One region of the Isoptericola sp. NPDC056605 genome, then DNA from elsewhere that is predicted to be linked to it. Evidence: riboswitches for the same ligand, from Rfam matches in the RefSeq annotation. Region 1 holds a riboswitch; the other holds the start of a gene.
The links. A riboswitch is a leader RNA that binds a small molecule or an ion and turns the genes downstream of it on or off. The one in region 1 is predicted to bind FMN.

Region 1 (4,376 bases):
GCCCGCCGGTAGGCGACGAGGTCGGCCACGCTGATCAGCGTGAGCCCGTGCTCGGCCGCGAACTCCCGCAGCGCGGGCAGCCGCATCATCGTGCCGTCGTCGTGCACCAGCTCGGCGAGCACGCCGGCCTCGCCCCGCCCGGCGAGGCGCGCGAGGTCGACGGCCGCCTCGGTGTGCCCGCGCCGCTCCAGGACGCCGCCGGGACGGGCCCGGAGCGGCAGCACGTGCCCGGGCCTCGTGAGGTCCGCGGGCCCGGTCGCCGGGTCGGCGAGCAGGCGCGCGGTGCGGGCCCGGTCGGTGCCGGAGATCCCGGTCGAGACGCCCGTGGCGGCGTCGACCGTCACCGTGTAGGCCGTGCGGTAGGCGTCCTGGTTCGCCTCGACCATGAGCGGCAGGCCGAGCCGGTCGAGCTGCGCGCCCGCCACGCCCACGCACACGAGGCCGCTGGTGTGCCGCACCAGGAACCCCATGAGCTCGGGCGTCGCGGCGTCCGCGGCCAGGATGAGGTCGCCCTCGTTCTCGCGGTCGGCGTCGTCCGCGACGACGACGGGGCGCCCGGCCGCGACGTCCGCGATCGCCCGCTCGACCCGCCCGACGGCGCTCACCGCACCGCTCCCGCCGCAGCCGCGAAGCCGTGCGCGGTGCCGGACGCCAGGTGCCGCTCGACGTACTTGCTCAGCACGTCGACCTCGAGGTTGACCTGCTCCCCCACGGCGCGGGCGCCGAGCGTCGTGCGCGCCCGCGTCTCGGGGATGAGGCTCACGGTGAACGCGTCGTCCCGCGCGTCCACCACGGTGAGGCTCACACCGTCGACGGCGATCGAGCCCTGCGCCACGACGTACCGCGCCAGCTCCGGGGGCAGCGCGATCTCGACGACCTCCCACTGCGTGCCCGGCGTGCGCGCGAGCACCGTGCCGACGCCGTCGACGTGCCCCTGCACGACGTGCCCGCCGAACCGCCCGTCGGCCGCGAGCGCCCGCTCGAGGTTGACCGGGTCGCCGGCACGCCGCCCGCCGAGGCTCGTGCGGGCCAGGGTCTCCGCCATGAGGTCGGCCGTCCAGGTGGCACGACCGTCGTGCTCCCCCGTCTCCGCGACGGTCAGGCAGCAGCCGTCGACGGCGATCGAGTCGCCGAGCCGGACGCCGTCGAGCACCCTCTCGGCCGCGACGGTGAGACGGGCGCCGTCCGCGTGCTCGCGCACGGCCACGACGGCGCCGAGCTCCTCCACGATTCCGGTGAACATGGCTCAGTGCTCCTTCCGCGGCCGCAGGGCCAGCCGCACGGTGGGGATGTCGGTGGGGTCGTCCGGGTCCCGGGGCAGGACGGCGACGTCGAGGAGGTCGAGGCGCGCGGCGTCCGCGATGGTCCCGATGCCGAGGTCGGCGACGGCGGAGGCGCCGACGCCGAGCAGCACGGGGGCGACGTAGGCGACGACGTCGTCGATGAGACCGGCGCGCCAGAAGGCGGCGGCGAGGGCGGGACCGCCCTCGAGCAGCACGTGCCGGTGCTCGCGGTACCAGAGCAGGTCCAGCACCTCGTGCGGGTCGTGGGTGCGCAGGTGCATCACCGCCTCCCCGGCGGCCGCGGCCCGCGCGAGCCGGGACGACGCGGGCAGGTCCCGCAGCCCGACGACGACCCGGTCCGGCTGCTGCCCCGTCAGCGGGACGTGCCGCACGGTGAGGTCGGGGTCGTCGGTGAGCGCGGTGCCGGTGCCGACGACGACGGCGTCGACCCCGGCCCGCAGCCGGTGCACGTCGTGCCGCGCGGCCCGCCCGGTGATCCAGCGCGAGGTGCCGTCAGCGGCCGCGGAACGTCCGTCGAGCGTGCTCGCGACCTTCCAGGTGACCACGGGACGGCCGAGCTCCAGCGCGCGCGTCCAGGTGGCGTTGAGGGCGCGGGCCTCGTCCGCCAGGACGCCGCCGACCACCTCCACGCCTGCGGCACGCAGGCGCGCGGCACCCCCCGACGCCGCCGGGTTGGGGTCGTGCTGGGCGTGCACGACCCGCGCGACCCCCGCCTCCAGGAGCGCGGCCACGCACGGCCCGGTGCGCCCGTGGTGGTTGCAGGGCTCGAGCGTGACGACGGCGGTGGCCCCGCGCGCGGCGCCCGGGCCGCGGGACTCGGTCGCGCGGCGCAGCGCCTCGACCTCGGCGTGGGGCGTGCCCGCGCCACGGTGGAGACCCTCCGCGATCGTCGCGCCGTCGGCGTCGAGGAGCACGCACCCGACGCGCGGGTTGGGTCCTCGGGCCGGCACCTGCCCGGCCAGCTCCAGCGCGCGCTGCATCGCGGCGCGCTCCGCCGTCGTGGCACTCATGCGTCCTGCCCCTGTCGTCCGGTCGCGGACCCCGGGGCAGGAAGGCGGGGTCGGGACGTGCTCGCACCTCCGGTCCCGGACGTCGTCACGACGGACGACGCCGGCCACGAGGGCCGGGGACGGACCGGACGGGGAGCCGTCGCGTGCGCTTCCCATCCGGACTTTGACCGTCGGTCCAGGAGTTCCACCTGGTCAACCGGTCACAGGCTGTGACCGGGTCGCGGACTTTCACCGCCGGCTCGGAATTTCACCGACCCCAGAGCACGCGAGCTTTTCGCTCGTCACCGCCGACCGTGCCACGCTCCGCGACCACCTGGCAAGCCCGAGTGGCGGACGTCTCACGGGCCGGCCGTCGCTCCGTCGGGCCCGTGCGTCCGCGCGACGGCGCTCAGCGCGCCCGCGGCCGGACGGAGCGTCGCTCGTCGTCCCGCCCCAGGGCGACCCCGAGGGCGACGAGCACGAGGAGGTCGACCGCCAGCCCCGCCACGGCCACCCACTGCACCGCGCGGAACGCGAGGAGCTGGGTGACCAGCAGGCTGACGAGGACGCCCCGGCGCACCCACACCGCGCCCGCGCGATGGTCGCGCGGGCCGACGACGAGCGCCCGCACGACGCACGCCACCGTCACGGCGACAGCCGCGACGATGCCGACGCCGACCCAGGTCGGGACCGCGACCCCGCCGAGCAGCACCCGCAGCGCCACCACGACCGACCCCGCGCTGGTGCCGAGCACCGCCACCGTCACGACCGCGGCCGCCCAGCGGTGCTCCATCGCGTCGGCGAACCACGCCGACACCCGGACGACCAGCGCCCGCACGGGGTCCGGCACGGCGACCGCGTCCGCGGGCACGGCCTCGACGAGCGCGGCCACCTCGTCGGCGGCGGGCTCGCCGCGGCCCCGCTCCACGAGCGCCCGCGCCTCCTCGCGCTCCGCGTCGGTGAAGCCGCCCGCCACCCCGGCCACGGCACGGTCGGTCGCCACCGCGAGGTACTCGGCCGGGTGGTGCGACCGCCTCCCGTGCAGGGCCTCCACGAGCAGCACGAGCACGACGACGACCGCGTAGATGAGCGCCGCCGTCGGCTCGTAGAAGTAGTCGTTGTCCGAGGTGACGAACTTGCCGATCTCGTCGACGAACAGCCCGAAGCCGACGCCGCCCAGCACCGCGCCGAGCGACCGCGGCGCCGGCCCCACCCAGGAGAGCAGAACCACCACCGCGAGCGCCATGCCGAGACCGCCCCAGAGCACGTGCGCCACGTGCAGACCGCCGCCGCCCACCTGCGGGTAGCCGGACGCGGCGAGGAGGAACCGGGTCACGAGCACCGTCGCCACCGCGACCACCAGGAACGTCACCAGGTGGCGCACCGCGGACGTGTCGCGCGCCACGCCCAGGCGCAGCAGGCGGCCCCGGCGGGCCAGCGGGGCAGCGCTCATCGGCAGCTCATCGGCGGCTCATCGGCGCCGCTTCTCCCGCACGCGGACGCTGATCTCGATGGGCGACCCCTCGAACCCGAAGGTCTCGCGCAGGCGGCGCTCGATGAACCGGCGGTAGCCCGCCTCGAGGAACCCGGTCGCGAAGATGACGAACCGCGGCGGGCGGGTCGAGGCCTGCGTGCCGAACAGGATGCGCGGCTGCTTGCCGCCCCGCAGCGGGTGGGGGTGGGCGGCCACCAGCTCGCCGAGGAAGGCGTTGAGGCGGCCGGTGGGGATGCGGGTGTCCCACGACTCGAGCGACGTCTCGAGCGCGCGCGTCAGCTTGTCGGTGTGCCAGCCCGTGCGGGCGGAGACGTTGACGCGCGGCGCCCACTGCACCTGCACCAGGTCCCGCTCGATCTCGCGCTCGAGGTACGGGCGACGGTCGTCGTCCATGAGGTCCCACTTGTTGTACGCGATGACGAGCGCCCGGCCGGCGTCGACGGCCTGGGAGATGACGCGCGTGTCCTGCTCGGTCATCGGCTCCGAGGCGTCGACCAGCACGACGGCGACCTCGGCCTTCTCGATCGCCGCCTGCGTGCGCAGCGACGCGTAGAAGTCGGCGCCGCGCGTCTGGTGCACGCGGCGGCG
Region 2 (4,376 bases), on a different contig from region 1:
GTCGCGCGCAGCCGCGTCTCGTGGGAGGCGTCGGCGGCGGGCCACGACGTCGTCGGGAAGATCCAGAGGACCGTCTCGTCCTCGCGCCGCAGCACCCCGCGTGCCGCGAGGCCGGCCAGCAGCGGCTCGCGCAGCCCCTTGGCGAGCGGTGCGATCAGGCTCTTCGGCGCGCGTGGCAGGGTCCGCACGAGCGCCAGCGCGTGGTCGAGGGCGGGGTGCCCCGTCGGGGACGCGTCGCGTGCGACGACCCGGCCGGCGGGCACCCGTCGACCGTCCAGGTCCGCGCCCCCCGACGACGTGACGTCGACCCGGCCCATCAGGGCGAGCTCGACGAGCAGTGCCCCCGCGAGCCGGTAGTCGAGCTGGGTCCGCTCGAGCGTCGGGCGCCCGGTCGCGTCGTCGTACGCGAGCAGCAGCAGGTCCTCGGCGATGATCACCCGCCGATCCTGGCGGACGGACGGCCTATGGTCCAGGAGTGACCGACGACCTCGCCCGCGCGGACGCCCGCTGGGATGACGACCCGAGCGCGGGGGAGTGGATCTCGCCGCTGCTCGGGGAGTTCGGTCAGAGCCTCGGCCACGCCGTACCGCAGGCGTACGCGGCGTATGCCGTGGTGCCCCTGCCCCGGGACGACGAGGGCGACGTCGACCTGGACGCGGTCCCGGAACGCCTCGACGTGCTGCTCGACCTGCTCGACCCGTGGACCGGCGGGGCACCGCTGCACGGCACGCTCTGGGAGGGGTGGCCGTCCCTCTACGACCGGGGTGGCGGGGTGGCGTCGTCGGGGACCGCCGTCGGGCTCGCCTGGGACTCGGACGGGCCGGAGCCCACGGCCGAGGAGGTCGCCGAGGCGAAGCGCGAGGCGGAGGCGGACCTGCTCGCCCGGCTGGTCGCGCGGCCCTCCGCCGACCGGCTCCTGCTGCCCCACCGGGGTTACCACGTCTGGACGGGGGTACCCCGGTCGGTCAGCGCGCTCCTCGACCTCGTCGAGCTGCCCTCGCACGTCTGGCCCGAACACCGGGCGTGGTTCCTCGGGCTGCCGATCTACACCGCCGAGGTGGCGCTGGGCGGGCCCGCGGAGCTGGTGGCCACCGTCCTCGACGACGCGCGTCTCGGTGCCCGCGCCGCAGCGCCGGGCACCGAGCTCGACATCGACGACTGACGGCGGCGCCGTCAGGGTGCGACGGCGGGCGTCGTCGTCCCCGTCTCGGCCTGCTCGCGCCGGTGCACGCGCCACCAGACGAAGAACCCGGTCAGGGTGAAGACGCCGTAGAACACGTACATCAGCGCCGTGGCGTAGTACCCGGCCGACCAGAGCAGGGGTACGCCCACGACGTCGACCGCGACCCAGACGAGCCAGAACTCGACCCACCCCTTGGCCATGCCGTACGTGGCGATGAGGGAGCCCATGAAGATCCACGCGTCCGACCACACGGGCTCGTACGAGCCGAGGGCGCGGAACAACGGGGTGAGCAGCAGGGTGCCGCCCACCATGACGACGACGATCCCGACGCGTTCCCGCCAGGAGGCCCAGTGCGGGTGCACCGCGGCACCTCCGTCGGCGGGGATCCTGCCGTCGGCGCGCACGTCCAGGGCGGCGCGCTCGGTCCGGCGCCACTGCACCCAGCCGTAGATCGAGACGATGAGGAACATCACCTGCCGGCCGGCCTGGCCGAGCATGTCCGCGCGGCTCGAGTCGCCGAACCACGAGCCCATGAAGACGGTGAACAGGACGAGGTTGCCGACGATGCCGACGGGCCACGCCCACACCTTGCGCCGCATGCCGCCGAGCGCGGAGGCGAGGCCGAAGCCGTTGCCGACGATCTCGCGCCACGACATGTGCTGGTCACCGATGGTCAGCGTGGCGTTGAAGAACGTGTCGATCACGTCCATCGTTCACTCTCCCGGTCCGAGGTGCGGCGTCCGGGGGTGAGGGTCGGCGCTCGCCGCGTCGGGCCCCGTGGGGCCGTCGTCGACGACACGACGCCCGGCGGCACCCACCCTGTCGGGCGCGTGCCGCACGTGCTTCCTCCCATCCGGACTTTGACCGTCGGCCCTGGAATCACACCAGGTCAGCCGGCCTCTCCCCGCGTCTGCGGGTGGAGGCCGGGTCGCGGGCTGTCACCGCCGGCTCGGAATTTCACCGACCCCGGAGCACGTACGTGCGTGTCTTTCCGCCACCGGAGGTCCCGGCGGCGTCCTGCACAACTCAGGATGCCACAGCGGCATTCCCCGCCGTGGCCGTGGCGGTGGCCGCGGACCGTCAGCCGTCGGACGCGCAGCGCGGCTCCGTGGCGTCCGGGGCGCACATGGTGAGGGAGACGTGGTTCGTGAGCTCTCCCCGCCGTCCGTCCGCCACGAAATCGAGGGTGAGCTGTGCCGAGTACGCGGCGGGGGAGGTGCGGGTCACCTCGACGTGGACCTGGTCGGGAGGGTCCTCGTCGCAGACGGCCAGGACGTCGTGCGCGATCGCGCCGAGGCCGTTCTCGTCCAGCGTGCCCTCCGCACCACCCACGCCGTTCGACGGGTCGGCCGGCTGCCCGACCGTGAACCGCCGCACCTCCAGGCCGGAGCCGGGGTCCGGGACGACGGCGGTCACCGTGCCGGCGCTGCTGTCCCGCAGGCAGACCTCCGCGACCTTGATCGTGTGGACCTCGCCGTCGGCGACGTCGGAGACGCCGATCTCGGCGAGGATCCCGTCGTCGTCGCCCCCCGGGGTGCTCACCCGTGGGGTTCCCGAGCAGCCGCCGAGGGCCGTCGCCAGGAGGGTGGCGAGGAGGGCGCCGGCCGCCGCGGTGACGTGCCGTGGTGCTCGTGCCGCCATCGGTGCCCCCAGGGTCTCGTCGCCCCGGGTGCCGGGTGTCTGGAAGGTAGCGGTGCGGGGCGGCCCCGGCAAGAGGTGCCCGGGGCGGCTCAGGCCAGCGCGTCGCGGACGGCGCGCGCGACGTCGTCCGGCCCGGCCCCGGGCTCCAGCACCGTGACCACGACGCGCCGCCCGTCGCCGCCCGTCGCGACCGTCCGTGCCTCGCCCGGGCCGTCGACGGCGTCGGGGGCGGCGTCGACCGCCGGCGCGTCGGCCGCCGGCTCGCCGTCGCCGTGCGGGAACGGGGCGCCGGCGGCGCGTCGGAGGTCGGCGAACGCCTCCTCCAGCTCGGGACGCAGGTCGAGGTGGGGGTTGCGCAGCCAGCGGCGCAGGATCGCGTTGTGCACGGCGACGACGGACGCCGCGAACGCGATCGACATCGTGGTGGTGGACCGGTCCGGCGGCAGCGTGTCGCGCAGGTAGGCGGTGAAGGCGCGTTCGTAGCGGTGCGTCGTGACCAGCTCGCGGTCGCGCAGCGCCGGCACCTGCTGCAGGAGCTGGTGCCGGGCGATCGACGTCTCGCGCTGGCCGACGTGGTGGTCGAAGACGAGCCGGGCGGCCCGGCAGACCTCGAGGTACGGGTCGGTGGTCGGGTCCCACGCCCGCTCGGGCGCGCGGCCGGACTCCTCGCTCGCCCTCGCCTCGGGGCGGGTCTCCGCGAGCATGACCACGACCTCCTCCAGGAGCAGCTCGTGGTCGGCGAAGACCACGTCCTCCTTGGAACGGAAGCGGCGGAAGAACGTCGCGCGGCTGACGCGGGCGGCGTCGGCGATCTCCTCGACGGTGGTCTGCTCGTAGCCCTGCCGGGAGAAGAGGTCGATCGCGGCGTCGACGGCCTGGGCGTGGGTGTGCGTCCGGACGGCGGTCATGCCAGGGAGATTACTCCGGGGACCCGTTCCCACCCGACGACGTCCGCCCGTCCTGCCCGTCCAGCAGCAGCCGGTAGAACCGGAAGAGGCCGAAGTCGTCGACGGGCAGCACCTCGACGCCGGCGAAGCCCGCCTCGAGCGCGTACCGGCGGAGCGTGGCGGGCCGCATGACGGTGCCCGTCGCGGCGGAGGGCCACGACGACAGGCTGTCCGGCAGGCACACGAACAGGCTGTAGCCGTACATGATCCGGTCGACGTCGTCGGCCGGCGCCCGGAACTCCTCGGCGACCGCCTCGTCCATCACCACGACGACGCCGTCGGGCCGCACCGACTCCCGGACCGCCTCCAGCACGGCGACCGGTCGCGGCATGTCGTGCAGGCACTCGAAGGCGAACGCCGCGTCGAACGGCTCGGCGGTGCGCAGCTCCGCGGCGTCGGACAGGTGGAAGGTGACGCGTTCCTCGAGCCCGCGCTGGGCCGCGGCGACCCGGGCCGCCTCCACGGACGGCCGGTCGAGGTCCACCCCGTGCAGCTCCGCCGTCGGGAACGCGCGCGCGAGCGCGAGCGTCGACCAGCCGAACCCGCACCCCACGTCGACGACACGGGCCCCGGGACGGCTCAGCACCTCGCGCACCGGCTCGACG

Region 2: it holds a riboswitch for FMN, as region 1 does, so the genes downstream of both, pnuC (nicotinamide riboside transporter PnuC) here and ribD (bifunctional diaminohydroxyphosphoribosylaminopyrimidine deaminase/5-amino-6-(5-phosphoribosylamino)uracil reductase RibD) in region 1, are expected to answer to the same signal.

Annotation. Positions count from the first base shown of each region.
Region 1 is NZ_JBHTVT010000009.1:118,196-122,571, forward strand. Features, by position in the region: gene ACFQ8Y_RS11460 (bifunctional 3,4-dihydroxy-2-butanone-4-phosphate synthase/GTP cyclohydrolase II) at 1-605, opposite strand, end outside; gene ACFQ8Y_RS11465 (riboflavin synthase) at 602-1,243, opposite strand; gene ribD (bifunctional diaminohydroxyphosphoribosylaminopyrimidine deaminase/5-amino-6-(5-phosphoribosylamino)uracil reductase RibD) at 1,247-2,314, opposite strand; FMN riboswitch at 2,454-2,583, opposite strand; gene ACFQ8Y_RS11475 (hypothetical protein) at 2,703-3,746, opposite strand; gene der (ribosome biogenesis GTPase Der) at 3,765-4,376, opposite strand, start outside.
Region 2 is NZ_JBHTVT010000006.1:82,555-86,930, reverse strand. Features, by position in the region: gene ACFQ8Y_RS08315 (GPP34 family phosphoprotein) at 1-437, opposite strand, end outside; gene ACFQ8Y_RS08310 (hypothetical protein) at 476-1,162, shown strand; gene pnuC (nicotinamide riboside transporter PnuC) at 1,174-1,893, opposite strand; FMN riboswitch at 2,019-2,162, opposite strand; gene ACFQ8Y_RS08300 (hypothetical protein) at 2,264-2,824, opposite strand; gene ACFQ8Y_RS08295 (TetR family transcriptional regulator) at 2,914-3,732, opposite strand; gene ACFQ8Y_RS08290 (class I SAM-dependent methyltransferase) at 3,743-4,376, opposite strand, start outside.